Regions from separate parts of the Faecalibacterium sp. I3-3-33 genome, predicted to be linked through region 1. Evidence: predicted binding sites of a transcription regulator. Region 1 holds the regulator's gene; the other holds the start of a gene.

Region 1 (16,272 bases):
CCATTGTAGCCCTCGTCGGCAAACAGGATATTGCTGCCGTTGCCCAGCAGATAATGCCGGACGCCCTGCGCCTTGCACAGGGCAACGGCGCGGCAAAGCTGTGCCCGATCTGCCGGCTGCACGAACAGCCGCGCCGGGCCGCCGATTTTAAAGGTACAATGCGCTGCCAGCGGCTCGTTTTCTTTATAAGCAATGCCTGCTGCAGTCAGCAGCTGCTTGAGTTGTTCCATAGGGTCAGGCTCCTTTTTATAGAGAGGTTCAGTCCATTTTGTCATCCAGCCCCAGCCGGATCAGCAGCTCCTTGGCCGCGTTGTAACCCATCTTCTTCTGGCGGTTATTGATGGCTGCGGTCTCCAGTACCACAGCCAGATTGCGGCCGGGAGAGACCGGGATGCTGGTGCTGGGAATGCTTACGCCCAGAATGTCGTAGTATTCGCTTTCCAGCCCGGTGCGCTGGTAGTTCTTGGTGGGGTCCCATGCTTCCAGCTGCACCACAAGATCCAGACTTTCGCTTAGCTTGACGGCACCCACGCCGTACACACGAGCCACGTTGACGATGCCGATGCCGCGCAGCTCGATAAAGTGACGGATGTTTTCCGGTGCAGTGCCCATGATCTGGCGGTTGGACACCTTGCGCAGCTCCACGGCGTCATCTGCCACCAGACGGTGACCGCGCTTGACCAGCTCGATGGCCAGCTCGCTTTTGCCGATGCCGCTGTCGCCCAAAATCAGGATGCCCTCGCCGTACACCTCCACCAGCACGCCGTGCCGGGTGATGCGGGGCGCAAGCTCTAAGTTCAGCACGCTGATCAGGCTGCCCATCAAAGTGCAGGTAGTCTCGTTGGAACGCAGCAAGGCAACTGCGTGCTTCTGCGCCAGCTCCTGCATTTCCGGGAAGGGTTCCAGCTCCTCGCTGCGGCAGACGATGACCGCCGGGGGCTGCTGCCGGAACAGCTGTTCCAGTGCCTCGTAGCGCTTTTCTGCCGTCAGACCAGACAGAAAGTTCATTTCTGCCAGACCCATGATCTGCAAACGGAGCTTATCGAAGTAATCATAGTAGCCCGCCAGAAACAGACCCGGGCGGTTGACCTCGGCGATCTCCACGCTGATCTCATCCAGCGCCCGGGGGGTGTATACTACTTCCATGCTGACGCGGTCGGTCAGCGTTTTAAGCGAAACATTGAACGTACCCATCCTGGTTCCTCCTGTATCCTCTTGCCGCGCTGTGCTGCGGGCACTCTTGTTCCTATTATAATAAAATTCGGCGGCAAATACAACGCCCGGGGCGCTGTTTTTGTACTGTGGGTGGGAAACCGACGCTGCATCGCAGCCCGTGCACAGGATTTTTACATTTTTCTTACTTTACATGGGTTTTACATTTCGGCGATTTCAGATTTTACATTGTTTTTCTATACTTAAAGCACAGGAGAAAAACACGTCAAGATAAAGTGAGGAAAACACTTATGACCATTTTTAATGTCTTTTCGCTGCTGGGAGGTCTGGCCCTGTTTTTGTTCGGTATGGACATCATGGGCAAGGCACTGGAAAAGCAGGCCGGCGGCCAGCTGCAAAAAATTCTCAGCAAACTGACCGATAACCCCCTCAAGGGCTTTTTTCTGGGTCTGTGCGTGACCGCCGTCATCCAGAGTTCCAGCGCTACCACCGTTATGGTGGTGGGCTTTGTCAACAGCGGCATCATGGAGCTGCATCAGGCCATTGGTGTGATCATGGGCAGCAACGTGGGCACCACCGTGACCAGCTGGATCTTGAGCCTTTCCGGTTTGCAGGGCGACAGCCTGTTCATCCAGCTGCTCAAGCCCACTTCTTTTAGTCCGGTGCTTGCATTTATCGGCATTTTGCTGTATATGTGTAAGAGTGAGAAGAAAAAGGGTGTTGGCACCATCCTCATCGGCTTTGCTGTGCTGATGACCGGCATGACCACCATGTCCAACGCGGTGCTGCCGCTGCAAAACGAGGCATGGTTCACCAGTCTGTTCACCCGCTTCTCCAACCCCCTGCTGGGCGTTCTGGTGGGTGCACTGGTCACCGGCATCATCCAGAGCTCCAGCGCCAGCGTAGGCATCTTGCAGGCGCTGAGCGCCACCGGCGTCATCACCTACGGCAGTGCCATCCCCATCATCATGGGTCAGAACATCGGCACCTGTGTAACCGCGCTGCTGTCCTCCGTGGGTGCCAACAAGAATGCCCGCCGGGCTGCTATGGTGCACCTGTACTTCAATATCATCGGTGTGACCATCTTCCTGTTCGGATTCTATGGGCTCAACGCAGTCTGCCACTTTGCCTTTGTGAATACCACCATTGAGGCATGGGGCATTGCAGTGGTGCACTCGATATTCAATATCCTTGCTACCGTCATCCTGCTGCCCTTTGCTACCGGGCTGGAAAAGCTGGCCATCCTGACCATTCCCGATTCCCCGGAAAAAGAGGAGTTTGCTCTGCTGGATGACCGTCTGCTGAACACCCCCGCTGTGGCTGTGGAGCGCGCCCGCGCCGCTACCGCTGAAATGGCAGAGCTTGCCCGGGTGGGTGTGGTGCAAGCCATGAGCCTAACCCACGAATGGAACGACGAACTTGCCCAGAAGGTGCGGGACGAGGAAAAAAAGGTAGACCGGTACGAGGACGCGCTGGGCACCTATCTTGTCAAGTTGTCCGGCCGGGAACTGAACCACGCCGACAGCCAGAGCGTGAACACCCTGCTGCACACCATCAGTGATTTTGAGCGCATCAGCGACCATTCCGTCAACCTGCTGGAATCCGCCGAGGAGATGCACCAGAAGGAGATCCACTTCTCCAAGGATGCACAGGAGGAACTGCAGGTGCTGGAGGATGCGGTGCAGGATACCCTGAGCCGCACCACCGATGCCTTCCGCAAGGGGGATTTGCACCTTGCTTCCAAGGTTGAGCCGCTGGAGGCTGTGGTCAACGAGCTGGTGCGTGCCATCAAGGCGCGGCACGTCGCCCGCCTGCAGGCCGGCAGCTGCTCTATTGAGTACGGCTTTGTGCTGGACGATCTGCTGACCAACTACGAGCGTGTGTGCGACCATTGCAGCAACGTGGCAGTTGCGCAGATCGAGGTGGCACAGGACAGCTTTGACACCCACGCCTACCTGAACGACCTGCGCCACGGCAACGACACCAAGGAAAGCGAAGAATTCCACCGCCGTCTGGGCCGCTACCGCGAGCGGTATCTGTTCCCGGACGGACAGACTGCTGAGGAGAACTGAGTTATGATTTATATCGTAGAGGATGACGCTTCCATCCGGGAGCTGGAGCAGTACGCCCTGCAATCCAACGGCTACGAGGTGCAGGGCTTTGAGAGCGCCGAGCCCTTCTGGCAGGCCATGCGTGCCGCTGAGCCGGAGCTGGTGATCTTAGACGTGATGCTGCCCGGCGAGGACGGCTTTTCTATCCTGAAAAAGCTGCGCAACACCCCTTCCCTGCGCAAGCTGCCCATCATTATGGTCACGGCAAAATCCAGCGAACTGGACACCGTGCGCGGGCTGGACTGCGGCGCAGACGACTACATTGCAAAGCCCTTTGGCATCATGGAATTTCTCAGCCGGGTGCGGGTGGCGCTGCGGCGCTCTGCCCCGGAGACAAGGCCGGACGTGCTGGTTTTTCACGAGATCCAGCTGGATAACGCCCGCCACAGCGTTACGGTGAACAGCACCCCCGTGGAGCTGACCTACAAGGAATACTGCCTGCTGCGGCTGCTGCTGGAAAACACCAGTCTGGTGGTGACCCGCGAGACCATTTTGCAGGTGGTGTGGGGCACCGATATCTCGGTGGAGAGCCGTACCGTGGATATGCACATCCGCACTCTGCGCAAAAAGCTGGGCGATGCGGGGCGTTACATCTGCACCGTGCGCAAGGTGGGCTACAAGCTGTCCGATGAGGAGGCCGAAGAAGAATGAAGCTGCGCAGCATGGAAGAAAAGATCAGCTACCGGCTGTTCCTGATGGGCTTTCTGGGACTTATATTCACCGCAGCGCTGTGCATTTTTGTGTTCCATAAAGCCTTTACGGCGCAGGCATGGTCGGGTTTGGAGCGCGAGACCGACCTTGTGTGCGCCGGGTACGAGCAGGCCGGAGACCCCGCGCAGCTGAGCGCCTTTGTGACCGATGATCTGCGCGTGACCTTGATCAGTCAGGACGGCAGCGTACTGTTTGAATCTGCCACCGACCAGCCCATGGAAAACCATCTGACCCGCCCGGAGATCCGCGATGCCATTGCAACCGGCGAGGGACGGGACATCCGTGACTCCCAGACCATGGGCTACGAGACCTATTACTATGCGCTCCGGCTTTCCGGCGGGGACGTGCTGCGCGTGGCGCAGGACGCCGAGACTGTGTGGTCCATCTATGACGCCACCATTCCGGCCATCGTGCTGAGCTGTGTGGCGCTGATGCTGGCCGCTGCGGTGCTGGCTGCCCTGCTGACCAAAGCACTGGTGCAGCCGGTTCTGAACATGACCGAGGACTTGGATCATATTCAGGAAAATGTGCCCTACCGGGAACTGATTCCCTTTGCGGAGAGCATCCATTCTGACCGTATTCTGCGGGAAAACAATGAGAAAATGCGGCAGGAGTTTACGGCCAATGTCAGTCACGAGCTCAAGACCCCGCTGACCAGCATTTCCGGCTACGCAGAGCTGATCGAGACCGGCATTGCAAAGCCGGAGGATGTGCCGGATTTCGGCCGTAAGATCCACAGCGAGGCCACCCGCATGATCCAGCTGGTCAACGATATTTTGCAGCTTTCCAAGCTGGATACCGTAACCGAGACCGGGGACACCCCCGTGATGGAAACGGTGGACCTTTTGGAGGTTGCCAAGGAGTGCGTGGAGCGCCAGAAGCTGAACGCCCGCCGCGCCTATATCTCCCTGACCTATCTGGGCGAGAACGCCCCGGTGCTGGGCAGCCGTGCGCTGCTGGATGAGCTGTGCCAGAACCTGTGCGACAACGCCATCCGCTACAACCGCCCGGGCGGCAAAGTGCAGATCATTACCGCCTGCAGCCGGGACGGGCACTGCTCCCTGACCGTAACGGATAACGGCATCGGCATTCCGCGGGAGGCGCAGTCCAGCGTGTTCGAGCGCTTTTACCGGGTGGATAAGAGCCGCAGCAAGGCCACCGGCGGCACCGGGCTTGGGCTTGCCATCGTCAAGCACATTGCCCGCATCCACAACGCCCGCATCAAGCTGGAAAGTCAGGTGGACGTCGGCACCACTATTACTGTCACCTTCCCCACCGCCTCTTAATACAGCATGAAATGCACGTCTGTCCGCAATTGCGGGCAGGCGTTTTTTGTCGGGTCAAAGCTTGCGCCGTTGCCGCTCTGCAGCGCTTCTCGGGCTTGCAGGTGCAGCACATCCACGCCCTCCTGCCAGCAGCCTTGCAAAAGCGCCGTGCACTGCGCTGCAAGCTGTTGCCGCTGGGCCGACGTGGGCAGCGGGCTGTGGGCGGTACGCTGGCAATCCAGCCGCACAAGCACCTGCGCCTTTTGCAGGGTGACCGAAACGGTGCAGCGCCGGATGCCAATGCGCTCCCCTTCCAGCCAGAGCTGCCGGGTGCCGCTCTGCCCGGTAAGCAGACGGTATACCTCGGCCTGCTCCGGGGACAAGGGCGTATTAGCTGCCACAGTATGAAGAACGCCGCCCTCCTGTAACGTCACCTCTTCCGCGCTCCACCGGAGAATGGGCAGAAGCCCCGGCTCTGTATGCTCATACAATCGTGGCGCGGTGGGTGCTGCGGTCTTTATTTGTGCCATCAGAGCGTCCGGCAAAGCGGCTTGTGCGGCAAGTTGGTTTAGATTCCCTTCTGCACAGAGCAGTCTTGCCGCCGTGCGTCCGCAGCCGCGCCGCAGCACCAACTGCTCGTACTCTGTTAATAAGGGCTCTTCCGCTTTTGGCAGCAGCAGATAATCACACAGGCGGTAGCTTGCCGTTTGGGGCAGCGCCTGCTCTGCCGCAGCCAGTGCCCGTTCCATTGTTTGCCCCTCTGCCTGCACAAACTGCAATGCGGCAGAGGCTTCGGCGGCATCGGCGGCGGCCTGCGGTGCCTGATAGAGCAGCCCTGTCTGATACCCCTGCTCCGTCTGTGCCAGATACACCGCCCGCACCATGCTTTTCTCCGTGCTTTCGCAGCGCAGGAATAAAAGACACCACCCTGCCAGCAGAAAATACAGCAGTTTGCAAGATTTCTGTTTTCTCATGGCTGCACCTCTATTTTCTGCTGCCAGAGTAACCGGATAGCAGTACACAGCATAGCCACCCGATAGACGGCGCACAGCAGCCACAGCAGCAAAAGCAGCGCATCCATGCGGGAAAAGCTGCCGCCGTTCCACGCCCGCAGCAACTCCAGCCGGGGATATGCGTTGCCGCCAAATAGTAAAGCACTGCCCAGCAAAGCCACAGCCTGCACCGCAAAGCCCCATACCGGCAGCCAGACTGTGCGGCGGGCAGACCGCGCACTGCACAGAAGCGCTCCGGCAAAATATTCTGCATAAACCGGTACGCTCCAGTTTGCTCCAGTCGGCTGTGCCGGGGCAAACAGCCGGTACCAGTGCAGCTGCCCTGCAAGCCCCAACAGGCAGACCAAGCCGCCCACGGCAGCGAACCACCACAGCACCCGCGCCGAGGCGTTCCAGCTTGCGGGACGGACGCCCCACCCTGCCCAGAGCAGCAGCGGCAGAAAGCCCAGCAGTGCCATGGAGGAAAACTCTGCCGTGCACAGCCCTTGTGCCTGCGCGAGAGTGTGCACCAGTTCCATAAAAAGCCCGGCTGTCAGTGCCAGCCGCACCGTAAAGGAGGGCACTTTGTTTTGCAATGCCGCTGCTGCCAGTGCAGAAAGGACACACAGACACACTGTGCTGACTGCGCCCAGCCACAGCGCCCGACGCGCCGGGACGCTTTGCGGGATGCCGTCTGCCAGTGCTGCTGTGACTATACTCAGCGTCAGCGCCGCCGGGGTAAAATGTTCTGCTTGCTGCTTCATGACTGCCGTTTCCTCCTCTCCCGCTTTTGCCAGATATTGAACCCCTGCCGGGACAGCTGCCGGTAGTTGCGGCGCAGAACGCCGTCCTCGGAAAGTGGCTGCTGCGGGAACGGGTGCGGCGCAAGGTATGGCACGCCCAGTGCTTCGGTGCTGACGATGCTGAGCAGAAAGCCGAAAAACGCCACTGCCAGCCCTACCGGCCCGGCAAGCCCCGCCAGCAGCACCGTGCCGATGCGCAGCAGAGTGGCAGGCTCGTACAGAGCCGGGGTGACAAAGACTGCAATGGCGGTAATACTGGCCACAAAAATGACCGGGGTGCTCATGAGCCCAGTGGCAATGGCGGCATCGCCGATGATGAGCGCCGACACCAGACTGACCGAGTGTCCCAGTGACTGCGGCATCCGCAGTCCGGCTTCCCGGATGATCTCTAAGATCAGGATCACCAGCAGCATCTCGGCAAAAAGGGGCAGCGGAGTAGCCTTTTCGGCGGCTTCGATCTTATACAGCAGCTGCGGGGGCAACAGCTCCGGCAGATACACCGCCACACACACAAAGACCCCCGGTAAGAACACCGTAAGGTAGAAAGAAAAATACTTCAGCACCCGCAAAAAAGAGGAAAATACCGCCGTGGAAGCGTAATCATCCAGACACTCGAATTGCTCGCTGAACAGTGCGGGCAGCACCAGCGCCGAGGGGCTGCCGTTGACCAAAATTACCAGCTTGCCCTCACAGAGCTTCGCGGCGGCGACCGCCGGGCGCTCGGTGTAGTGCACCGGGGTGAACAGCCGCGCCTTGCCGGGCAGCAGCCACGGCACAAAATAGCTGGAATCCAGCAGCAGCTCCGGCCTTGCACTTTGCAAAATGGCACGCACCCGGCGCACCATAGCGGGGTCGGCACGGTCCTTGCAGTAGCAAAGGGCGTACTCCGTATTACAGCAGGTGTGCGCCTGCGCGGCCTCCTGCACAAGGGTGTCAGTGCGGACAAGACGGCGCAGAAGGCTCAGATTTACCCGCAGCAGGTCGGTGAAGCCTTCCCTGCTGCCGCGCAGATTGCCTTCGCCGGAGGGCTCTTCCACCGAGCGGAACTTGAGCCCCTGCACTGAGAAGGCAATGCCGCTGCTGCACCCATCCAAGAGCAGCACCGCCATGCCGGCGGTCAAACGCGCTATCAGCTGCGGCATATCCTGCACTGGGGTGCTTTCGGCCGGAAACGCCGAGCCATGCAGGATATGCGCATAGGTTTGCGTACCAGTAAACCGGACAGAAGCAGACTGCCGCCCGGCGGCGTCCAGCAACAGCTCCCAGAGCGAATCCAAGCTTGCCATACCGTCAAACATTACGATGCACCCCGGGCAACCGTACAAAACGATCTTCTTCGCATAATAATCTGCCGATTTGCCAAACCTAGCATCAAGCGCGGACAGGTTTTCCGCAAGGCTTTGCGAAAGCAACTGCACATCCATCACTCCTTTGTGTGTGCAGTATGCCCGCTTTGCCGCAGCGGAATACGCCGCGCACACCGCACCGGGAGGGTTTGTGCATGAAACTGCTGCTTTGCCGCACCATTATCCTGTATCTCTGCGTTTTGTTTGCCATGCGGCTGATGGGCAAGCGTCAGCTGGGAGAATTGCAGCCGGAGGAGCTGGTATCCACCATCCTGATCTCCAATCTGGCGTCCATCTCCATTGAATCCGAGGATGTGCCCATCACCGCCAGCCTGATTCCTCTGTTTCTCATTGCGGCGCTGGAACTGCTGGGTTCAGTGGTGAGCTTCCGCAGCCAGAAGTTTTTCAATTTTCTCTCCGGGCGTCCCAAAACGGTCATTCTGGACGGAAAGATCGACCAGAATGCTTTGCGGATGCTGCGGTTGACCACCGCCGACCTGATGGAGGCACTGCGCGGCAAGGATATCTTTGACCCGCGCAGGGTGTCCTACGCCGTAATCGAAACGAACGGCACGCTGTCGGCAGCGCTGCGCCCGGAGCAGGAAGCGGCTACCCTGTCCGACTTGCAACTGAAGGTGCAACAAACACAGGCTACCATCCCCTTTGTGCTGGACGGGCAGGTGTTGGAGGATAATCTGCGCTGGTGCGGCAAGGACCGTGCGTGGCTGGAGCGCACCGCCACGGCAAACACCGTTCTGCCGCAGGAGATCCTGCTGCTCATCGGCAACGAGACCGAGGACTATTTTCTGCTGAAAAAGGAAGGCCGTCAGCCGGGAGGAAAACAATGAAACGGATCTATGCGTGTATCCTGATCGTAGCCGCACTGCTGGGGGTATCCCTTTACAGCAGCGGACGGGTGCAGGGCTTTGCGCAGGATATCTCAGCCGACTTGGACTGCGCCCTCGAGGCTGTACGGCAAAAGGACTTTCCCATTGCGCGGCAGGCGCTTGCCGAGGGCGCAGAGTTGTGCGACACCATGCGGGAAACTATGAGCCATCTGCTGCGCACTGCCGATTACACGGAACTGGAAGCTGCACTGCGGGCGGCAGACGGATACCTTGAGCAGCAAGCCACCGAGGACGCACTGGGCGAACTGCGCCGCGCACAAGTGGAGGTGGAGCGGCTGGAATGGCTTGCCCGGCGGCTGGTGTAAGCGGCGCAAATTATATTTCACGCTTGTCGCGTCCTGCGGGCCGCGACAAGCGATTTTTTACAATAAAAACAGACCGAGAGACGTCCAAAAGCATCTCTCGGTCTTAAATTACAGTTTACTGATTTTCCTTACGGTCGCCCACAAGCTTTTTCAGTTCGTCAAGGAAGCTTTCCACATCCGCAAACTGGCGGTAGACCGAAGCAAAGCGGATATAGGCCACCTCGTCGATCTTTTTCAGTTCCTGCATGGTCAGCTCGCCGATGCGCACACTGGGGATCTCGCGGTCGTAGGAGCTGAACAGGGACTGCTCGATGCTGCTGACGGCGCGCTCCAGCGTTTCGTAGCTGACAGGGCGCTTGGCGCAGGCGCGCAGCATGGCGTTGAACAGCTTCTGCCGGTCAAAGGGTTCGCGGGAGTTATCCTTTTTGATGACCACCAGCGGCACTGTTTCCACCACCTCGTAGGTGGTAAAGCGCATGTGGCAGTTCAGGCACTCGCGGCGGCGGCGGATGCGCTCGTTATCTTCCGTGGGGCGGGAGTCGATCACCTTGGATTCCTCCGCACCGCAATAAGGGCACTTCATCGTTTGTTCCTCCGCCTCAGTTTTTCTTTTTGCTGCGCTCGCTCCACAGCACCCAAGCCGAAGTGGAAACGCACAGAGAGGTGTACACACCGCTGATCATACCCATCATCAACGGGAACGCAAAGGTGAAGATGCTGTCCAGACCATAGAGCTTTGCCACGATGCACATCACGCCCAGTGCCATCACAGTGGTGATGGTGGTAATCAGGGTACGGCGGGCAGACTGGTTGACCGACAGGTTGACCAGTTCCTCAAAGCTGCCCTTTTTGCCCATAAGGGTGCGATTCTCGCGGATACGGTCGTACACCACAACGGTATCGTTGATGGAGTAGCCGAGAATAGTCAGCATGGCGGCGATAAAGTTGCCGTCCAGTGCGGTGCGCAGCAGCACAAAGGTGCCGAACACCACCATCAGGTCGTTGACCAGCGCCAGCACTGCCATCATACCGCCGGTCAGACCGCCGATGTTCTTGAAGCGCAGGGCGATATACAGCAGAATGAGCACCAGTGCAAACACCACAGCCACCAGGCTCTTCTGCAGGAACTTGGTGCCCATGGCTGCGCTGACGTTGCTCAGGGACAGCTGGGCAAACTGGTTGTCCGGGTAGTTCTCGTTCAGGGAATCCAGCAGGTTCTCCACCTGCTCGGTGGTCACGGTCTCGGTGCCGGGCATGGAGATTTTCAGGGTCTGGTCGCCGGTGGCCACGTTCTCACCGGTCTGCAAGGTCAGACCGGTGTTTTCCAGCGCCGCAGCAGCGGTCTTTTGCACAGCGGACTGATCAAAACTGCCCTCGTAGGACAGAGTGATCATGGCACCGCCGGTGAACTCGGTATCCAGATGCACGCCGAACACTGCGGCGCACAGCAGAATGACCGCCATCAAGCAGGCAGAGAAGGTCAGGAACTTTTTGCGCAGGGATACGAAATCCACCGGCTTCTTTTCAGCCTTTTCCTGCCCGGGCTTTGCAGCGCCGTAGAGCCACGGGTTGCGCAGTGCCTTGATGGCAGCTGCGCCGCGAATCATGACACGGGTAGCGAACACGCCAAACACGAAGTTCAGCAGCACGCCGGTGAGCAGCGTATAGCCGAAGGCATAGATAGTGCCTGCGGTAGAGGGGCCGAAGGCGAAGAACACAAAGTGCAGTGCCTTGGCAAACAGGCCATCCGAGGGGCCGAAGGCACCCATGAGCACGATGGCCACGATGACGATGGTCACATTGCCGTCAATGATGGGGGTCAGGCCGCGGGCAAAGCCGCTCTTCAGTGCGCCATCCAGCGATTTGCCGTTTTTCAGCTCCTCCTTGATGCGCTCGGCGGTGATGACGTTGGCATCCACGCCCATGCCGATGGCCAGAATGATACCTGCGATGCCGGGCAGGGTCAGGGTAAAGCTTTCAAACACCGGGAAGTAGCCGGACACAAAGGCCAGCGTAGCCGCCACCTGACCGGCCAGCGCGATGCAGGCCAGAAAGCCCGGCAGACGATACAGCACCGTCATGAACACCACGATGAGGGCAAAAGCGATCAGGCCTGCCAGCACCATGGCACCAAGGCTGTTTTCGCCCAGACTGGGGCTCACGGTGGAGTAGCTGTCCACGCTCAGAGCAAAGGGCAGTGCACCGGAGTTGATCTGGCGCGCCATCTTGACCACGGCATCCTGCGTAAAGGGATTGGAGGCCGAACTGGTGATGATGGCCTGTCCGTCGGTGATAGCGGTGTTGACGGTAGCGGTGCTCACGTTCTCGTCGTCCAGCCAGATGCTGATGCTACCCTTGTCGGCGGCCAGCTTGGTGGTGGCATCGCCAAAGGCCTTGGCACCCTCGGTGGTAAACTTGAGGGCAACGTAATACTCGGAACTGCCGCCGTTGCTCACAGCGCCGTACTGCGCCGAAGCGCTTTCGACCATGGAGCCGTCAAGGATCAGCTCGCCGTCCTTGCTGGCTCCCTCGCGGAAGGTCAGGTAGGCGGTGGTGCCGATCTCCTGAATGGCAGACTCAGGGTCAAAATCCGTCTCGCCGGACTGCCACGGAAACTCCAAAATCAGGCTGTCGGAGTTGTTATCCACATACAGCTCGTAGTCGGTCACGTTCAACGCGACCAGACGGTTCTCAATGACCAGACGGGCGGCATCCAGCTGCTCGTCCGTGGCATCGTAGCCATCCGAGGGCACAAAGGTGACGTTGACGCCGCCCTTGATATCCACACCAAAGCGGATATCCTTTGCACCCTTGATGTAGGTGGTGGTCACATCGCCGTATTTTGCCGCCACGCCAAAAAAGGCGGTGTAGACAAACACAACGATCAGCAGCGCGGTAACGACCAGCTGCCATGCTTTGCCTTTTGTTTTCATAAGTCGGGAACCTCCAAAAGCGGCGGCTGTGCAGCCGCAGCCGTTTTTGTTGTGAACCGCAAGTTTTGCCGACGGTTCCTCTCCTCACAGAGCAGCCGTCGTGCCGACCTTTCTGTGATAAAACTCCCCTGCCAGCCCTGCAAAGAGCCCCGCAGAGGAGAATATACAAATTATTTCACGCCTTAGGCCATGTCAGCCAGCAGCTTTTCCACAACAGCCAGACGCACACAGACGCACAGCAGCTCGGAAGCGGTCTCCACCTCGTCCAGACTGGGATAAGTGGGAGCGATGCGCAGATGGGAATCCTGCGGATCCTTGTGGTACGGATAAGCAGAGCCTGCGCCAGTCAGCACCAGACCTGCATTCTTGCACAGTTCCGCCACGCGCTTTGCGCAACCGGGCATGACATACAGGCTGATGAAGTAGCCGCCCTTAGGGTTGGTCCAGTGGGCAATATCGCCGCAGGGGGTGAGGTTGGCGGCAAAGGCGGTCTTGACGGCATCGAAGCAGGGCACCAGACGGCGGCGATGCTTTGCCATGTGTGCCAGAACGCCCTCCTTGTTCTTCAGGAAGCGGACGTGGCGCAGCTGGTTCATCTTGTCGTAGCTGATGATCATCACCGAGAAGCGTTTGCACATATACTTCATGCTGTTGTCACTGCATGCAATGGCAGAAACACCGGCACCCGGGAAGGTGATCTTGCTGGTAGAAGTGAACATGAACACGCGATCCTGCGTGCCATACTTCTTGCTCACGTTCAGCAGCACGGGGGTCTCGATGATCTCCTCGGTCAGGTGATGGACGATGTAGGCCTCATCCCAGAAGATCTTGAAATCCGGGGCGGCGGTCTTCATCTTGGCAAAGCGCTCGATGGTCTCATCACTGTAAGTGTAGCCATCGGGGTTGGAGTACTGCGGCACGCACCAGATACCCTTGATGGTATCGTCCTCAGCCACCAGCTTTTCCACAACGTCCATATCGGGGCCGTTGGGGGTCATGGGCACGCTGATGAGCTCAAAGCCGAACTCCTCGGTAATGGCAAAGTGACGGTCATAGCCGGGCACCGGGCAGAGGAACTTGCGCTTTTCCACCTGAGACCAAGGACAGGGAGACTCCGGGAAGCCGAACACATAGCCGATGTTGATGAGGTTGTACATCAGCTGCAGGCTGGAGTTGCCGCCCACGAACACCTCGTTGGGCTTTACGCCGAACACATCTGCAAACAGAGCGCGTGCTTCGTGCAGGCCCTCCAGCTCACCGTAGTTGCGGGCATCGGTGCCTGCATCCGTGGTGTAGTCGGTCATCTTCAGCAGGTCCATTGCCAGATCCATCTGGTGGGGGCCGGGCTTGCCGCGTGCCATGTTCAGCTTCAGACCCTTTGCCTGAAACTCTTTATAAGCCTGTTCCAGCGCTGCCTTTTCAGCGGTCAGCGCAGCGCGATCCATCTCGTGATAATTTGCCATTGAATACACACTCCTTTATAGTACTTCCTATTACCCAATTCTATGGCTCGTCTTTTGCGGTATGCCCCTGCCAGAGAACACACGCCGCACGATCCATACTTTACTATTATAGTACATTTTCCTGTCAGAAACAAGAATTTGAAAGCAAAAAGCCCTGTCAAAAGCAAAAAGCTTTTGAAACAGGGCCTTGCAAGCGGGTACACTCCCCTGCTGTGCGGCGATGCCGTCAGCTGAGAGTGGCCTGATTTTTATAGCGTTTGCGCACAGCGCCGTATTCCAGATGTGCCTCGCCGCCCTCCACGGTGTCCTCGTCCACGGTCACGCGGATGATGGTGGCATCGCTGGGCACCTCGTACATGATAGGCAGCAGGATGCTTTCCATCACGCTGCGCAGACCGCGGGCACCGGTCTTGCGCTCGATGGTCTTGCGGGCAATGGCGTGCAGGGCTTCGTCCGTGAAGGTAAGCTCCACGTTATCCATGCCCAGCAGCTCTTTATACTGCTTGACCAGACTGTTGCGGGGCTCCTTGAGCACGCGCACCAGTGCATCCTCGTCCAGATCGTCCAGCACGGTGATGACCGGCAGACGGCCGATCAGCTCCGGGATCAGGCCGAACTTGACCAGATCGTGGGGCTCTACCTTGCGCAGCAGAGCGCGCTCGGCCTCGGTGGAGTTATCCTTCAGCGCACTGCCGAAGCCCAGCGCGGACTTATCGGTGCGGCGCAGGATATACTTGTCCAGACCGTCAAAGGCACCGCCGCAGATGAACAGGATGTTGGTGGTGTCGATCTGGATGAACTCCTGCTGCGGATGCTTGCGCCCGCCCTGCGGCGGCACGTTGCTGACAGTGCCCTCCAAGATCTTCAGCAGTGCCTGCTGTACGCCCTCGCCGCCCACGTCGCGGGTGATGGAGGGGTTTTCGCTCTTGCGGGTGATCTTGTCGATCTCATCAATGTAGATGATGCCGATCTGTGCCTTCTGCACATCAAAATCTGCCGCCTGGATCAGCTTGAGCAGAATGTTCTCCACGTCCTCACCCACATAACCGGCCTCGGTAAGGGTGGTGGCATCCGCAATGGCGAAGGGCACGCCCAGCATCTTGGCCAGTGTCTGCGCCAGCAGGGTCTTGCCCACGCCGGAGGGACCAAGCAGCAGCACGTTGGACTTTTGCAGCTCCACATCGCCGCCCTTGCCGCTGAGGATGCGCTTATAGTGGTTGTAGACCGAAACGGACAGCACACGCTTTGCCTCGTCCTGACCGATGACATACTGATCCAGACCTTCCTTGATCTCGGCCGGGGTCATGATGTTGATATCCAGATCTGCGGCAGCGGGCTGGACATGGGCGCGGCTTGCGCTGCCGCGTCCCGGACGGGCACTTTTGGGCTGATCCGGCTTGTCAGAGAGCAGATCGCGGCACAGGCCGATGCACTCGCTGCAGATATTGACCCCGGGGCCAATGATCATGCGCTCAACCTCGTCCTGATGTTTGCCGCAAAAGCTGCAAATCAGATCCTTATCGTTTTTGCCGGAATTGTTATTTGCCATAGCTGTTTTTCCTTATCCTGGATAGATTATAGCGGTTTACCGGTGGGCAATGACCTCATCGATCAGGCCGTATTCCTTTGCCTGCTGCGCGGTAAGGTAGTTGTCGCGCTCGGTGTCCTGCTGGATCTTTTCCAGCGGCTGGCCGGTGTACTCGCTGAGCATCCGGTTCATCTTATCGCGGATATAGACCATGTGCTCGGCATGGATCTTGATATCCGTGGTCTGGCCGGAAAGGCCGCCGCCCTGACCGCCGATCAGCGGCTGGTGGATCATGATCTCGGCATTGGGCAGCGCAAAGCGCTTGCCCTTGGTGCCGCTTGCCAGCAGGAATGCACCCATAGAGGCAGCCATGCCCATGCAGATGGTGGAAACGTCGCACTTGATATACTGCATGGTGTCGTGGATGGCCATACCGGCACTGATGGAACCGCCGGGGCTGTTGATATACAGGCTGATGTCCTTATCCGGGTCCTGCCCTTCCAGATACAGCAGCTGCGCCACCACAAGGCTTGCGGTGGTATCGTTGACATCCTCGCTCAGCACGATGATGCGATCGTTCAGCAGACGAGAGAAAATATCGTAAGAACGCTCTCCGTGCGCCGACTGCTCGACAACGTAAGGAACAAAACTCATAAAGTTCGCCTCCTGAAATGGTTTAAGTTTATTGGCAAAATTGACCGATACGGGTCCCCTGTAAAGTTCAGCCGTACCGG
Region 2 (16,272 bases), 1.1 Mb from region 1:
ACCCACAGTTCATCCGCCGCCTTTTCAACGGAGGTCGGTTCGGTCCTCCATGGAATTTTACTTCCACTTCAACCTGACCATGGGTAGGTCACCCGGTTTCGGGCCCATTGTATGCAACTTAACGCCCTTTTCAAACTCGCTTTCGCTTCGGCTCCAGACCTTAAGTCCTTAACCTTGCTGCATACAATCGCTCGCCGGACCGTTCTACAAAAAGTACCCTATCACACATTGACGTGCTCTAGGTGCTTGTAGGCACAGGGTTTCAGGTTCTTTTTCACTCCCCTCCCGGGGTGCTTTTCACCTTTCCTTCACAGTACTATACGCTATCGGTCACTGGGTAGTATTTAGGGTTGGAGGGTGGTCCCCCCATATTCCGACCAGGTTTCACGTGTCTGGCCGTACTCTGGAACTCGCTCAGCTCTTGTCGTTTTCACCTACGTGGTTCTCACACTCTCTGACCGGCCTTCCCATGCCGTTCGGTTAACAACTCAAGTCCTAAATGCGGTCCGTACCCCGGAAGTATTTCTACTTCCGGTTTGCCCTCTTCCGCGTTCGCTCGCCACTACTTACGGAATCTCGTTTGATGTCTCTTCCTCGCCCTACTTAGATGTTTCAGTTCAGGCGGTTCCCTCGATATACCTATTTTTAAGTTCAGTATAACGTACCTGAGTATGAACCCAGGTGAGTTTCCTCATTCAGAAATCTCCGGATCAATGCTTATTTGCAGCTCCCCGAAGCTTATCGCAGCTTATCACGTCTTTCATCGGCTCCCAGTGCCAAGGCATTCGCCCTGCGCCCTTGTTCGCTTGACCTTTCAAACGTTCTTTAAGAACATTTGGTATCCTCTTGATTCTCTCTTGCCAACGAAGATTATTGTTACCCTTCCTTTTGAAATTGTAATATTTCTTAAAAAAGAACTTACTATAATCTTTGTTTCGCAGTTATTATTCAGTTTTCAAGGTACGTCTTTGAGTGTCCTTTTCAGGGCCCTCAAAATCGAACAATATCTACTTAAACTTTTAACTTATCACCTGTTCCAATGACTGACCATCTTAGATGCTCTGTCATTGCCTGACTCCTTAGAAAGGAGGTGATCCAGCCGCAGGTTCTCCTACGGCTACCTTGTTACGACTTCACCCCAATCACCAGTTTTACCTTCGGCGGCGTCCTCCTTGCGGTTAGACTACCGACTTCGGGTCCCCCCGGCTCTCATGGTGTGACGGGCGGTGTGTACAAGGCCCGGGAACGTATTCACCGCAGCATGCTGATCTGCGATTACTAGCAATTCCGACTTCGTGCAGGCGAGTTGCAGCCTGCAGTCCGAACTGGGACGTTGTTTCTGAGTTTTGCTCCACCTCGCGGTCTTGCTTCTCTTTGTTTAACGCCATTGTAGTACGTGTGTAGCCCAAGTCATAAAGGGCATGATGATTTGACGTCATCCCCACCTTCCTCCGTTTTGTCAACGGCAGTCTGGCCAGAGTCCTCTTGCGTAGTAACTGACCATAAGGGTTGCGCTCGTTGCGGGACTTAACCCAACATCTCACGACACGAGCTGACGACAACCATGCACCACCTGTCTCTGCGTCCCGAAGGAAAGTTCTGTTTCCAGAACCGTCGCAGGATGTCAAGACTTGGTAAGGTTCTTCGCGTTGCGTCGAATTAAACCACATACTCCACTGCTTGTGCGGGCCCCCGTCAATTCCTTTGAGTTTCAACCTTGCGGTCGTACTCCCCAGGTGGATTACTTATTGTGTTAACTGCGGCACTGAAGGGGTCAATCCTCCAACACCTAGTAATCATCGTTTACAGTGTGGACTACCAGGGTATCTAATCCTGTTTGCTACCCACACTTTCGAGCCTCAGCGTCAGTTGGTGCCCAGTAGGCCGCCTTCGCCACTGGTGTTCCTCCCGATATCTACGCATTCCACCGCTACACCGGGAATTCCGCCTACCTCTGCACTACTCAAGAAAAACAGTTTTGAAAGCAGTTCATGGGTTGAGCCCATGGATTTCACTTCCAACTTGTCTTCCCGCCTGCGCTCCCTTTACACCCAGTAATTCCGGACAACGCTTGTGACCTACGTTTTACCGCGGCTGCTGGCACGTAGTTAGCCGTCACTTCCTTGTTGAGTACCGTCATTATCTTCCTCAACAACAGGAGTTTACAATCCGAAGACCTTCTTCCTCCACGCGGCGTCGCTGCATCAGGGTTTCCCCCATTGTGCAATATTCCCCACTGCTGCCTCCCGTAGGAGTCTGGGCCGTGTCTCAGTCCCAATGTGGCCGTTCAACCTCTCAGTCCGGCTACCGATCGTCGCCTTGGTGGGCCATTACCTCACCAACTAGCTAATCGGACGCGAGGCCATCTCAAAGCGGATCGCTCCTTTTCCCTCTGGTCGATGCCGACCTGTGGGCTTATGCGGTATTAGCAGTCGTTTCCAACTGTTGTCCCCCTCTTTGAGGCAGGTTCCTCACGCGTTACTCACCCGTTCGCCACTCGCTCGAGAAAGCAAGCTCTCTCTCGCTCGTTCGACTTGCATGTGTTAGGCGCGCCGCCAGCGTTCGTCCTGAGCCAGGATCAAACTCTTTATAAATGATATTTATCACTTAAAAGTGTTAAATCTTGTTTCGCTCAGCACGCAATCGCTTGCGTCCTGTGTGAATTACTTTTGTTTGGAATTGTTTACCGTGTTTTTCCAACACGAAAATAGGTTCTGTTACAAGTTCTTTCGATATTGTTCAATTTTCAAGGTCCTGTGCGCCGCAGCCTTGCGGCTGACGACTTGATTATTTTACCACAGAAGCAGTTTTTTGTCAAGCACTTTTTTGAGAAGCTTTTGAACTTTTCTGAACTTGGAGCGCTTCGCACATCTCAGTGTCAACTGGTGTTTTTCAGCGTCTATTGGTTCTTTTCAAGGGCTTCCTGCTGAGGCTTCAGAAGTCATTCTTTTGTCTCAGCGCTTGGCGCTCAAGTATAATACCACACCCCGGGGCACTTGTCAACACTTTTTGACATCTTTTTTCCAAATTCTTTGCGGTGGGGGTTTGGGGGCAAAACTCCAACCTCAAAGAACCCTCTCAGGCATCGCTGCGCGATGCCTGATTCCCCCTTTTGTCACCTGCGGTGACATTTTCCCCCGGCCGGGGGAAATCCGTCCTCTCGGGGGGAGCTTTATTGGCACTAACCGGAAGATGCATAAAAGCTCCCCCTTTCGGGGAAGCTGGCGCGCAGCGCCTGAGAGGATTCAGCCCTATATTATTACATTATATAGGCAGCGTGAAACCCAGACAGGTATAGACGGCGGCTGATATTACCCACCGGAAAGCGCACTGCGCTGTCAAGAGTTTCCGTGCAAAATTTTGTCCCGAAAAATATCTGCTATTTTTGGCGATTGCTACAAAACGCAAAATATAGTGGTATTTTGCTTGACTTGCCACTAGATAATGATAAAATAGAGCTACATTCAGTTTGTTGGATATCGTTGTGCGCAGACGGGTATCTCTTATGATAAGAGGTACCCGTTCACAATGCGCCTATATAGAAGGAGGAGAACCGATGAAGATCATCAAACGAAACGGTGCAGAAGTTCCTTTTGATATTACCAAGATCATCACCGCCGTTACCAAAGCCAGCGATTCTGTGGGCGGTCAGGCTCGTCTGAGCCGGGAGCAGATCACCCAGATTGCCGCAGCCGTTACCGACCAGTGCCAGCAGCTCAACCGCGCGGTCAGCGTGGAAGAAGTACAGGATCTGGTGGAGAACCAGCTGATGGACATTCAGGCGCACGATGTAGCACGCCACTATATCACCTACCGCTACGTCCAGAGCCTGAAGCGCCAGACCAACACCACCGACGAGCGCATCCTGAGCCTGATCGAGTGCCAGAACGAAGAGGTCAAGCAGGAGAACGCCAACAAGAACCCCACCGTCAACAGCGTGCAGCGCGACTATATGGCCGGCGAGATCTCCAAGGATCTGACCGCCCGCCTGCTGCTGGACCCGGAGATCGTAAAGGCACATCAGGAGGGTCTGATCCACTTCCACGATTCCGACTACTTTGCCCAGCACATGCACAACTGTGATCTGGTGAACTTGGAAGATATGCTGCAGAACGGCACCGTTATTTCCGGTACCTATATTGAGAAGCCGCACAGCTTCTCCACCGCCTGCAACATTGCCACCCAGATCATTGCACAGGTAGCTTCCAACCAGTACGGCGGCCAGAGCATCAGCCTGACCCATCTGGCTCCCTTTGTGGACGTCTCCCGCAAGAAGATTGCCGCTGAGGTGGAGCTGGAGATGGAAGGGCTGGACGTCTCTGCCGAGCGCAAGAAGGAGATCGTGGAGCGCCGTCTGCGCAACGAGATCAACCGCGGCGTGCAGACCATCCAGTATCAGGTTGTCACCCTGATGACCACCAACGGTCAGGCGCCCTTCATTACGGTATTCATGTATCTGGGCGAAGCCCGCAACCCGCAGGAAAAGGCCGACCTTGCCATCATCATTGAGGAGACCATCCGGCAGCGCTATCAGGGCGTGAAGAACGAGGCCGGTGTGTGGATCACCCCCGCCTTCCCCAAGCTGATCTATGTGCTGGAGGAGGACAACATCCGCCCCGGCACTCCCTACTACTACCTGACCGAGCTGGCCGCAAAGTGCACCGCCAAGCGCATGGTGCCGGACTACATCTCGGAAAAGAAGATGCTGGAGCTGAAGGTAGACAAAAACGGTGAGGGGCACTGCTACACCTGCATGGGCTGCCGCAGCTTCCTGACCCCCTATGTGGACCCCGAGACCGGCAAGCCCAAGTACTATGGCCGTTTCAATCAGGGCGTGGTCACCATCAATCTGGTGGACGTTGCCCTGAGCTCCGGCGGTAACTTTGAAAAGTTCTGGAAGATTTTTGACGAGCGTCTGGCGCTGTGCCACCGCGCCTTGCAGGCACGCCATCAGCGGCTGCTGGGCACCCCCAGCGATGCTGCCCCCATCCTGTGGCAGTATGGTGCGCTGGCACGCCTGAAGAAGGGTGAAAAGATCGACAAGCTGCTGTTCGGCGGCTACTCCACCATCAGTCTGGGTTATGCCGGCCTGTACGAGTGCGTGAAGTATATGACCGGCAAGAGCCACACCGACGCCGGTGCCAAGCCCTTTGCCCTGAGCGTGATGCAGCACATGAACGACAAGTGCAACGAGTGGAAGAAAGCCGAGAACATGGACTACTCCCTCTACGGCACCCCGCTGGAATCCACCACCTACAAGTTCGCCAAGTGCCTGCAGAAACGCTTTGGCATCGTGGAGGGCATCACGGACAAGAACTATATCACCAACAGCTACCACGTCCATGTCTCTGAGCCCATCGACGCCTTTACCAAGCTGAAATTCGAGGCCGACTTCCAGCGCCTGTCCCCGGGCGGTGCCATCAGCTATGTGGAAGTGCCCAATATGCAGGATAATCTGGAAGCCGTCATGAGCGTGCTGCAGTTCATCTACGATAACATCATGTACGCCGAGTTGAACACCAAGTCCGATTACTGTCAGGTGTGCGGCTACGATGGCGAGATCAAGATCGTGGAGGACGATGGCAAGCTGGTGTGGGAGTGCCCCAAGTGCGGCAACCGCGACCAGAACAAGCTGAACGTTGCCCGCCGCACCTGCGGTTATATCGGCACCCAGTTCTGGAACCAGGGCCGCACGCAGGAGATCAAGGATCGCGTGCTGCATCTGTAACAACAGCTAAATTTTATTTTTGATTTGATGTTTGGAGCGGCCGAAAGGCCGCTCCAAACATCTTTTCAGCAAACGACAGGAACATGAGCATGAACTACGCAAACATCAAATATTACGATATCGCCAACGGCCCCGGGGTGCGCACCAGCGTTTTTGTGTCCGGCTGCCGCCACCACTGCCCGGGCTGCTTCAACGCCGTGGCATGGGATTTTGACTACGGGCAGCCCTTTGATAAGACCGTGCGCAACGAGGTATTCGCCTCCTGTCAGCCGGACTATATCGCCGGGCTCTCCCTGCTGGGCGGCGAACCCTTTGAACCAGAGAATCAGCGGGAGCTGCTGCCCTTTGTGCGCAACTTCAAGGCGCTGTACCCCGCCAAGACGGTGTGGTGCTACTCCGGCTACACTTGGGAACAGCTTACCGGCAAAGAGCCCAGCCCCGCGCGGTGCGAAGTGACCGACGAGCTGCTGGCACTGCTGGATGTGCTGGTGGACGGCAGATTTGTGCAGGCTGAGCACGACATCTCCCTGCGCTTCCGCGGCAGCCGCAACCAGCGCCTGCTGGATGTGCCCAAGTCCCTTGCCGCCGGGCAGCCCGTGTGGTGGGAGGACGAAAAGGTGTTCGCCACCCATACCATGGAACGGTAAGCGGTGCTGAACTCCTTCTCGTGAAAATGCGTTTGTCGCAGCCCGCAGGCCGCGACAAACGCTCTATTAAAAATAATTCTTCCGCTGAATATGGCCAAAGCAACGCGGAGGCCATTCGAAATCATCCCGCACTAAAAGAAGCCGCTGCACAGACTGTGCAGCGGCTTCTTTCTTTTTTCACTCCCGGCTGCCCACGGCGTCCTCGATGACGCGCAGGAAGGCGTTGCCATAGCGGGCGGCCTTCTTTTCGCCCACGCCGCTGATGTTCAGCAGCTCGTCGATGCTCATGGGCTTTTTCTCTGCCATCTCCCGCAGGGTGGCATCGTTGAACACCATAAAGGCGGGCAGGTTCTGCTTACCTGCAAGGCGCTTGCGCACGGCGTACAGAGCGTTGAGCAGCTTTTCGTCCGCCTCGCTCAGGCTGCCCGCTGCGGCAGGCTTTGCGCGGCGGGGCTTTTCCAGCCGGTCGGCGCTTTGGGCGGCACGGCGGCGGGCGTACTCCACCTGCAGCTGCGCTTCCTGCTCGGCGGCAAGGCAGCAGGAGCAGTTGCCGCACTTTTTGGGCGCAGCCTCCCCGAAGTATTGCAGCAGAAAGCCGCGCAGGCAGTGCTGGGTGGTAGAGTAGAAGGTCATGTACTTGAGCCGCTCCTCTGCCTTGCGGGCGGCTTCGGCCTTTACATCCGCAGGCAGACCGTTGTCGGCCTCCCGCTCCTTGTCGATGAAAAAGCGGATGGTGCGCACATCCGTGCCGGAATACAGCAGGGTGCAGCGGGCGGGCTGGCCGTCCCGCCCGGCACGCCCGGCCTCCTGATAATAGCTTTCCAGATCCTTGGGCATATTATAATGGATGACGAACCGCACATTGGGCTTGTCGATGCCCATGCCAAAGGCGTTGGTGGCCACCATCACCTGCACCCGGTCGTAGAGGAAGTCGTCCTGATTCTGCCGCCGGGTGTCTGCATCCAGCTTTGCGTGGTAAGCCGCCGCCCGGATGCTGCGGCTCTGCAGCAGCTGCACCGTCTCGTCCACCTGCCGGGTGGTACTGCAATACACGATGCCCGCATGATTGCCCTCCTTGAGCACCAGTTCCAGCAGCTCCTTGGGCTTCTGGCTGGGCAGCGCCCGCCGGGTCTCGAAGTACAGGTTGGGACGGTCGAAGCTGGTAGTCACCTCGTAGGGCGCTTGCAGCGCCAGATGGGTGCGGATATCCTCCCGCACATGGGCGGTGGCGGTAGCCGTGAACGCACCGATGACCGGGCGGCTGGGCAGGCTGTCCACAAATTCCTTGATGCGCAGATAGCTGGGGCGGAAATCCTGTCCCCACTGGCTGATGCAGTGCGCCTCGTCCACCGTGACCATGCTGATCTGCCGCTCCTGCGCAAACCGCTGGAAGCCCGGCATCTCCAGCCGCTCCGGTGCTACATAGATGATCTTGTACCAGCCCTCCCGGGCGCGGTGCAGCATCAGCGCCTTCTGGTTGTCGGTCAGGCTGTTGTTCAGAAAAGCCGCTGCCACGCCCGCCTGCACCAGTGCCCCCACCTGATCCTTCATCAGGCTGACCAGCGGGGATACCACGATGGTAATGCCCGGCAGCAGCAGCGCCGGTACCTGATAGCAGATGGATTTGCCCGCGCCGGTGGGCATGACCGCCAGCACATCCTGCCCGGCCAGCAGGCGGCTGACGATCTCCTCCTGCCCGGGGCGGAAGCTGTCGTAGCCGAAAACTTTTTTCAGGATACTGTGCGGGTTTTCCATGGTTTCCTCCGTTATATAAGTAGATGCAGCAGTGCACAGAACGCTCAAAACCTTATCAGTATACCACAAAACCGATACTTTTGGCAGAAAAAAGCGTCACTTTGCGCAAAAATGTGCAATAACCGATCTTTCTGCCCGGGAAGGATAGCTTTTCAGGCGCGAAAATGCTATAATGAGAACACATATCTCCATGCCACCCCGTAGACTGCCCGGCATGGACCATGCAACGTAAAAAGGAGCATTTATAATATGCAGCAGAAACTTATCACCTTTGCCGTGCCCTGCTACAATTCCGCAGCCTATATGCGTCACTGCATCGAAACGCTGCTGACCGCAGGCGAGCAGGCCGAGATCATTCTGGTGGACGATGGTTCCGTCAAGGATGACACCCCCGCCATCTGCGACGAGTACGCCGCAAAGTACCCCACTATCGTCAAGGCCATCCATCAGGAGAACGGCGGCCACGGCGAGGGCGTGAATCAGGGCATCCGCAACGCCACCGGCCTGTACTACAAGGTAGTGGACAGCGATGACTGGCTGGACACCGACGCCCTGAAGAAGGTGCTGGAGCGTCTGACCACGCTGGTAGCCCGCGGCACCGCGCCGGATCTGATGATCTGCAACTATGTGTACGAGCATGTGGAGGACGGCACCACCCTGACCGTGCGCTACACCAACGTGTTCCCGCAGGAGCGCCTGTTTGACTGGGTGCACGTCCGGCACTTCCGCCCGGATCAGAACCTGCTGATGCACTCGGTCATGTACCGCACCGAGGTGCTGCGTCAGTGCGGCATGGTACTGCCCAAGCACACCTTCTATGTGGACAATATCTTTGTGTACCAGCCCCTGCCCTACGTCAAGAGCATGTACTATATGGATCTGGATCTGTACCGCTACTTCATCGGCCGCGCAGACCAGAGCGTGAACGAGAGCGTGATGATCGGCCGCGTGGACCAGCAGCTGCGGGTCACCAAGCACATGATCGACTGTCAGGATCTGGACGCACTCAAAGGTCAGAAGCGTCTGCGCGCCTACATGGTGCACTACCTGTCGGTCATGATGGCGGTCAGCGACATCTTCCTGCTGCTGGACGGCAGCGCCGAGGCACACGCCAAAAAGGCCGAGCTGTGGCAGTACCTCAAGGATCACGTTACCCCCGGCGTCTACCGCGCCGTGCGCGTGAACCTTGGCGGTATGACCGACCTGCACTTCCCCGGCGGCGACAAGGTGGTTCTTTTCACCTACCGCCAGCTGCGCAAGATTTTTAAGTTTAACTAAGGGTAAGACCCTCTCAGTCACGCCTGACGGCGTGCCAGCTCCCCCGAAAGGGGGAGCTTTTTTGCGCTTACCGGCAGATGCGTAAAAGCTCCCCCTTCGGGGGAGCTGGCGCGGTAGCGCCTGAGAGGGTTGGCGTTCCCTTGGGGAATCTGCTAAGCGAAGCGAAGGGGATAAACATATCTTTTCGTCCCAAAAGATGTATGAAACGCGCAGGGTGGTTGCTTTTCCTCCGTTGTTCCGGTATACTGGATACGTTTTCCCATTTTGACCCCGCACTGGATTTCAAACAGGAGCTCGATACTTTTTTGACAAGGAGGAACCGAGTGCTGCGGCCTTTGGCTGCGCACCCAATACAAACCACATTATGGAACAAATGTTGATCTGTCTGTCCCTTGCCCTGATCGCCGGTCTGCTCATGTCACGCGCTGCTAAGGCCGTGCGTCTGCCCGCCGTCACCGCTTACCTGCTCACCGGTCTGCTGCTGGGGCCCTTCTTTCTGGGTCGGCTGGGGCTGAGCCGTTTCGGCTTCGGCTTTGCCAGCCTTGCCGCCGTGGAGGGCTACGGTATTATCACACAGGTGGCGCTGGGCTTCATTGCCTTCGTCATTGGCAACGAGTTCCGGCTCAGCGCCCTGAAGCACATGGGTCGCCGCGCCGTGACTGTGGGCATTGCACAGGCGGTGATCACCACCGCGCTGGTGGATGTCGCCCTTGTTGCCCTGCACTTTGCCCGTCCGGACGTCATCTCGCTGGCTTCTGCCATCACGCTGGGCTCTATCGCCGCCGCTACCGCACCCGCCGCTACCCTGATGGTGGTCAAGCAGTACAAGGCCGACGGCCCTTTGACCAAGCTTCTGCTGATGGTGGTCGCCATTGACGATGCTGTGGGTCTGGTGCTGTTCTCGGCCTCCTACGGCGTGGCAAACGCGCTGGAGCAGGGACGCATCGACCCCGTAAGCGTGGTGCTGGAGCCGCTGCTGGAGATCGCGCTCTCGCTGGCGCTGGGCGCTGCCGCCGGTTACCTGCTGAACCTGCTGGAGGTCTACTTCCACTCCCGTTCCAAGCGCATGAGCCTGTCGGTGGCCTTTGTGCTGCTGACGGTGGGCCTGTCCATGACCAAGTTCGAGATCAATGGCACCCGCTGCGGCTTCTCGCTGCTGCTGGTGTGCATGATGACCGGCACCGTGTTCTGCAACGTCTGCCCCACCTCGGATGAGCTGATGGACCGTCTGGACCGCTGGGTGTCCCCCATCAACATCCTGTTCTTCGTGCTGTCCGGCGCAGAGCTGGATCTGACCATCCTCACCAACCCCATGGTGCTGCTCATCGGCGTGGTGTACATTGTGGCGCGCTCTGCCGGTAAGATCAGCGGTTCTTACCTGAGCTGCCGCGCCACTGGCTGCAGCCCCGCCATCCAGAAGTATCTGGGCATCACCCTGTTGCCGCAGGCCGGCGTGGCACTGGGCATGGCTGCTACCGCCGCCGAGCTGTCGGACGGCCACATGGTGCGCAACGTGGTGCTGTTCTCGGTTCTGGTGTACGAGCTGGTAGGCCCCACCCTGACCAAGATCTCGCTGACCGCTGCCGGAGAGATCCGCCCCGAGGGACGCACCAGCGCCCGCGTGGAGAACCAGCCCGAAGCCCCTGTGGAGCTGAGCTGAGACGGTTTGAAATGCGCTCCGCGTTGCTCTGCGCATAGTCAGCGGAAGAATTATTTATAATTTGTAAATCGGGAAAATCTGCGGATTTTCCCGATTTACTTTTTCACGGATGGGGGTTGGAACGAACTCCCTCAGTCAAAACCTATCGGTTTTGACAGCTCCCTCTAGGAGGGAGCCCTTGGCATAGCGGGAAAGTTTCCGGCTAAAGTGCAAAGCTTGCGGGCGCGCTTGCTCCCCCGAGAGGGCCGACTTCCCCCGGCCGGGGGAAGATGTCACCGCAGGTGACAAAAGGGGGAATCTGTCGCGCAGCGACTGAGGGGCTTTGAATCGGCGGAGCCGGAAAAAACGGTTAAAAGATCTTCACGCCGAACAGGCGTGAATCTTCAGTTTTTTTCGGTGTAGCCCACTTCTTTGGGGTTAAAAGGGGCGAGCAGCCCCTTTTTCGTGGCTCCAGCGCGTCGAAATCGCTGGCACTTTTCTGGTTCTCTTTTGGTGTCAAAAGAGAACATCCACGGGCTACCACCTCCTGCCCCACCTTTATGTGCAAAAGGTTGTTTTTTGTCGAATCCGCACGCAATCATTGACGAACGGTGTTATTTTTTGTATACTGAGCTTATCAGCACTGGCATAATTTTCCTGTTGTGTCAGTGGTTGCTAAAAAGGAATAGTGAAGGAGAATGACACATTATGAAAAGCACTGGCATCGTTCGCGGCATTGACTCGCTGGGACGGATCGTTCTGCCGAAGGAGCTGCGCACTAGTATGCACCTCGACACCGACACCAAATTGGAGATCTTTGTGGATGGGGACGCCATCGTCCTGAAAAAGCACCGCCCCGCCGGCAGCTGCGATTTCTGCGGCGAGGTGGACGAGCAGGCCATCCAGTTCGGCGGCTACTGCATCTGCACCGCCTGCCGCCGCAAACTCAGCGTACTGTAACGCAGAAAGGGGGCTCTTTCCATGAGCCGGTTCATCGACTTTACCCTTCCCTCCACCGTGCCGGGGCGCACCCTGCACGGCTTTCGCTGCGTCCCGGAGGGTCAGGTGCGGGCGGTGCTGCAGCTGTCCCACGGCATGGTAGAGTTCATCGACCGCTACCGCCCCTTGGCGGAGTATCTGGCTGACCGGGGCATTCTGGTCACCGGGCACGACCATCTGGGGCACGGTGCGTCCATCCGTACCAAGGAGGACTACGGCTACTTTGCCGAGCCGGACGGCAACCGCGCTGTGCTGGCCGACCTGCACGCCGTGACCGTGCTGACCAAGGAGCTGTACCCGAACCTGCCCTACTTTTTGCTGGGGCACAGCATGGGCTCCTTCTACGCCCGGCAGTATCTGTGCGAGTATGGCCGGGAGCTGAACGGTGCCATCATCATGGGCACAGGCTTCCAGCCTAAGGCGCTGGTCAAGGTTGCCAAGACCCTTTGCCGGGTGCTGGCCACTTTCCATGGCTGGCACTACCGCAGCAGCCTTGTGGCCAACCTTTCCTTTATGGGCTACAACAAGGGGCTGGAGGGCCGCACCACCCACGACTGGCTCAACCGCGATCAGGCTGAGGTGGACAAGTATCTGGCCGAGGAGCGCTGTACCTTTACCTTTACGCTGAACGCCTATTACAGTATGTTCAGCGGCATCCTGCGCCTGCACGACCCGGCTTTTCTGGCACGGATGCCCAAGGAGCTGCCGCTGCTTTTCCTCTCCGGCGATGCCGACCCGGTGGGCGAGCAGGGCAAGGGCGTGCGCCGCGCCATCCAGAGCCTGAAGGATGCCGGCGTGCAGAACATTGAAAGCATCTTCTACCCCGGTGCCCGCCACGAGCTGCTGGTGGAAATCAACAAGCAGGAGGTTTTCGCGGACATCGCCGCATGGCTGGACAAACAGCTGGCAAAACAGTAAAAAGAGCAAAGGGGCTGCCGCACAAAACGTGCGGCAGCCCTTTCGCGTGAAATAAGCATTTTTATTTGGCTTCCAAAACGCCTGCGGGCGTTTTGGAAGTCTTTTTTACAGTCAGGATAAATCAGCCATAAATCGTTTATTTTGTCATTGTTCTACATTTCGTTTATACCGCAGCGGGGTCTGCACCTCGGCGCGGATCTTCCCAAGATAGGTGCGGGTCTGCTCTGCGCCCTGCAAAATAGACTCCACCTGCGCTTTCTGTTCTGCGGTCAGGCCGTCATCCTCTGCCAGCAGCTCCGCGTTGCCCTCGATGATGGTCAGCGGCGTTTTCAGCTTGTGGGACAGCTGAATGATCTGCTCCCGCTGCCGCTGCTCCATGGCCCACTGCTTCTGTAAGCTGCCGGTCAGCGCATCCCCCATGGTCTGCAATGCCTGCAAAGTGCTCTCGTATTCCCGCACCTTCGCGCCGGAAAATACCGCGCTGTCCAGCTCCTTCCGCGCCACCGCCTGCGCGGCGGCGGTCAGCTTTTCGGTCTCCCGGGTCAGGAAGCGCCCGGTCCTGTGGGTGCTCCACACCACCGCGCCTACCAACAGCAGAATGCCCAGAATACAGTGCACGGTCTGCATATCCGGCAGCACGCCCCGCAGCGCAGGGTCGGCGTAGGGCACGGCATAGTCAAATTGCAGCAGACAAACCGTTCCGTCCTGCAATTTCGACGTCATGTAATACTGTGTGTAGCCAAAATGCCAGCGGGTTTTCCCCTGCCAGTTCTCTATTGCCCGCTGCAAATGCCCGGCATCCATGTTGGTAGCCAGCACCTTGCTGCTGTCCGGCGCGGCAAACAGGGCGTAGCGGCATAAAGAATCCAGCTGCGTCTCGTCAAAGGTGGCGGCGGTCATGCCCGGCAAAACGTCCTGTGCGGCTTTCTGACAGGCCTGTGCAGCTTGATTCGCGGGCAGGAACGGCCCGCCGTTCTGGATCCACAGCATCAGCGCCAGCAGCCACCCCACCGCGACCAGCAGGCAGGCCAGCGCCGTGCGCACCAGATATTGCAGCAGCACGCTGCGCAGAGAGGTCAGTCTTCGCTTTTCCATCGGTATCCCACGCCCCATACGGTATTGAGCAGCTTTTCCGGCTCCGGCACATCCGCCGCCCGCAGCTTTGCCCGGATATTTTTGATGTGCTGGGTCACGGCGGTGTCATCCGCTGTGCCGTCAATGCCAAAAACCGCTTCGTAAATTTGCTCCTTGGTAAAGGTCTGTCCGGCGTGCAGCGCCAGATACTCGCAGATGGCATACTCCGAGCGGGTCAACGGCAGCGCCTTCCCCTCCACCGACGCACTCCGGGCGGTCAGGTCAAAGGCCACGCCGCCGCGCACCATCCGGTGTGCCGGGGTGCGGCTCTGCCGCCGCAGATGTGCCGCCACCCGCGCCCGCAGCTCTGCCACCCGGAAGGGCTTGGACAAAAAGTCGTCTGCCCCGATGCCCAGCCCCTCCAACACAGCAGCCTCGTCGGTGCGGGCACTCAGAAAGAGGATGGGCGCTTCGGTCAGGCTGCGGATGCGCCGACAGACCGCAAAGCCGTCCTCCCCGGGCATCATCACGTCCAGCAGGATGCAGTCTGCCCAGCGGCAGAGCGCCTCGGTCAGATCTCTGCCCGCCTGCCGCGTCTCTACCCGGTGTCCGTCCCGCTCCAAGGCGGTGCGGATCAGCTTGCAGAGCTCCAGATTGTCATCCACGGCCAGAATATTTGCCACAAGATCACCTCAACACGTTATAAAGCAGGCAGGAAGCCCCGTAAAGCAGATACACATGGGCCGGGTAGAACCAGTAGAACAGCTGCTTGTGCCCGCTGCCGCGCTGCCCGTTGTACAGCAGCATCAGCACCACCGCCGCCACCCCGAACCACTCGTAGTAGTCGGTGAACATCTGCGTCCAGACAAAACCCTCCTGTCGGCAAGCCATCCCAAAGGTCAGCGCAAAATCACACAGGAAAACAGTCAGCGCCCATGCCGTCAGCTGCACTTTGCGCCGTCCACGCAGGGCATACAGCAGCACGCCGCCCAGCAAAAAGCTCCAGCCGCCGTCCGTAATGCTGCTCCACATGGGCAGCGGGCTGGTGATGACAAAGGCCACGACTGTCGAAGCAATGGACATTTCCTGCACCCCGGGGAAAAGCAGCAGAAATATCACTACCACATACGGCCAGCATAAAACGGCGGCAATGGCAGCAATGCCCTTTGCCAGCTTCTTCTCCCGCAGCCAGTCGATGCCCTGCCAGACGATGCACAGCAGCATCAGATCCTGAAAAATAGCGTTCAGCGGGTAGAAGCCATCCCCGCGCCGGAATGCTTTGGCGTAGATCATAAAGAATTCCAGCGCTGCCATGGCTGCACCGATAGCCCAGATGCGGATAAAATACCGCTTGCGGTCATGGGTGTGGGCAAAGCCCTCCACCGTGCAGAACAAAAACAGCGGCGCACTGAGCCGCCCCAGCATACTGAACACCGTCGGGATGCAGCCGGTGAACTCGAAGAAATAATGAATGTGGTCCAGTACCATCAGCACCAGTGCAATGGTCTTGAGCTGGGTACCGTCCAGCCCCTTTTTTGTCAATTTTTCCATACAGACTCTCCTTTCTTTGTGCATCCAGTGTAACAGGAAAATCTGTAGAAAGTATAAGGTTTTTCTTTATGATACTATTTTTTGCTCCGAAACGCAACAAAAAAGCCCCGAGACTTTCATCTCAGGGCTCTTTGTTAAGTCGGCGACTACCTATTTTCACAAGCCGTTTCCAGCTAACTATCTTCGGCACAAGTAAGCTTAACTTCTGTGTTCAGAATGGGAACAGGTGGAACCTTACCGTCATCGACACCGACCGATTTGACTGAATCAGTATAACACATTTCTGTGTTTCTGTCCAGTATTTCTTAGAAGGACGTGCCTTCAAAACTGAATAATCACTGCTAACATTTTTTCGTTGACTTAAAAGTCTCAAGCGAATTGTGGTCAAACCCTCGACCTATTAGTACACGCTTGCTGAATGGATCGCTCCACTTACACATCGTGCCTATCAACCTTGTAGTCTTCAAGGGGTCTTACTTGTTTGAAACAATGGGATATCTTATCTTTGGGTCGGCTTCACGCTTAGATGCTTTCAGCGTTTATCCGATCCGTACATAGTTGCCCAGCTATGCCCTTGGCAGAACAACTGGTGCGCCAGAGGTACGTCCGCTCCGGTCCTCTCGTACTAGGAACAGCTCCCATCAAATATCCTGCGCCCACGACAGATAGGGACCGAACTGTCT

What was found. Region 1 encodes NrdR, which represses ribonucleotide reductase genes. Its sites were predicted from a motif close to CACNANATNTNGTG; they were not measured.
Region 2: a site for NrdR is predicted at 3,404-3,417, ahead of nrdD (anaerobic ribonucleoside-triphosphate reductase). Genes of this name have one in related genera too.

The regions. Positions count from the first base shown of each region.
Region 1 covers NZ_CP094469.1:1,634,702-1,650,973, forward strand. Annotated here, with positions in the region: gene murB (UDP-N-acetylmuramate dehydrogenase) at 1-230, opposite strand, end outside; gene hprK (HPr(Ser) kinase/phosphatase) at 259-1,194, opposite strand; gene MTP39_RS07840 (Na/Pi cotransporter family protein) at 1,464-3,245, shown strand; gene MTP39_RS07845 (response regulator transcription factor) at 3,249-3,935, shown strand; gene MTP39_RS07850 (sensor histidine kinase) at 3,932-5,281, shown strand; gene MTP39_RS07855 (hypothetical protein) at 5,278-6,234, opposite strand; gene MTP39_RS07860 (hypothetical protein) at 6,231-7,016, opposite strand; gene MTP39_RS07865 (spore germination protein) at 7,013-8,479, opposite strand; gene MTP39_RS07870 (DUF421 domain-containing protein) at 8,557-9,249, shown strand; gene MTP39_RS07875 (DUF4363 family protein) at 9,246-9,614, shown strand; gene nrdR (transcriptional regulator NrdR) at 9,730-10,197, opposite strand; gene secF (protein translocase subunit SecF) at 10,214-12,547, opposite strand; gene MTP39_RS07890 (aminotransferase class I/II-fold pyridoxal phosphate-dependent enzyme) at 12,730-14,010, opposite strand; gene clpX (ATP-dependent Clp protease ATP-binding subunit ClpX) at 14,237-15,559, opposite strand; gene clpP (ATP-dependent Clp endopeptidase proteolytic subunit ClpP) at 15,596-16,192, opposite strand.
Region 2 covers NZ_CP094469.1:2,717,362-2,733,633, forward strand. Annotated here, with positions in the region: rRNA gene MTP39_RS12735 (23S ribosomal RNA) at 1-812, opposite strand, end outside; rRNA gene MTP39_RS12740 (16S ribosomal RNA) at 1,084-2,594, opposite strand; gene nrdD (anaerobic ribonucleoside-triphosphate reductase) at 3,557-5,728, shown strand; gene nrdG (anaerobic ribonucleoside-triphosphate reductase activating protein) at 5,818-6,375, shown strand; gene MTP39_RS12755 (RecQ family ATP-dependent DNA helicase) at 6,553-8,130, opposite strand; gene MTP39_RS12760 (glycosyltransferase family 2 protein) at 8,380-9,408, shown strand; gene MTP39_RS12765 (cation:proton antiporter) at 9,773-11,068, shown strand; gene MTP39_RS12770 (AbrB/MazE/SpoVT family DNA-binding domain-containing protein) at 11,756-12,007, shown strand; gene MTP39_RS12775 (alpha/beta fold hydrolase) at 12,029-12,964, shown strand; gene MTP39_RS12780 (histidine kinase dimerization/phospho-acceptor domain-containing protein) at 13,109-14,059, opposite strand; gene MTP39_RS12785 (response regulator transcription factor) at 14,041-14,721, opposite strand; gene MTP39_RS12790 (TraX family protein) at 14,726-15,589, opposite strand; rRNA gene rrf (5S ribosomal RNA) at 15,727-15,843, opposite strand; rRNA gene MTP39_RS12800 (23S ribosomal RNA) at 15,970-16,272, opposite strand, start outside.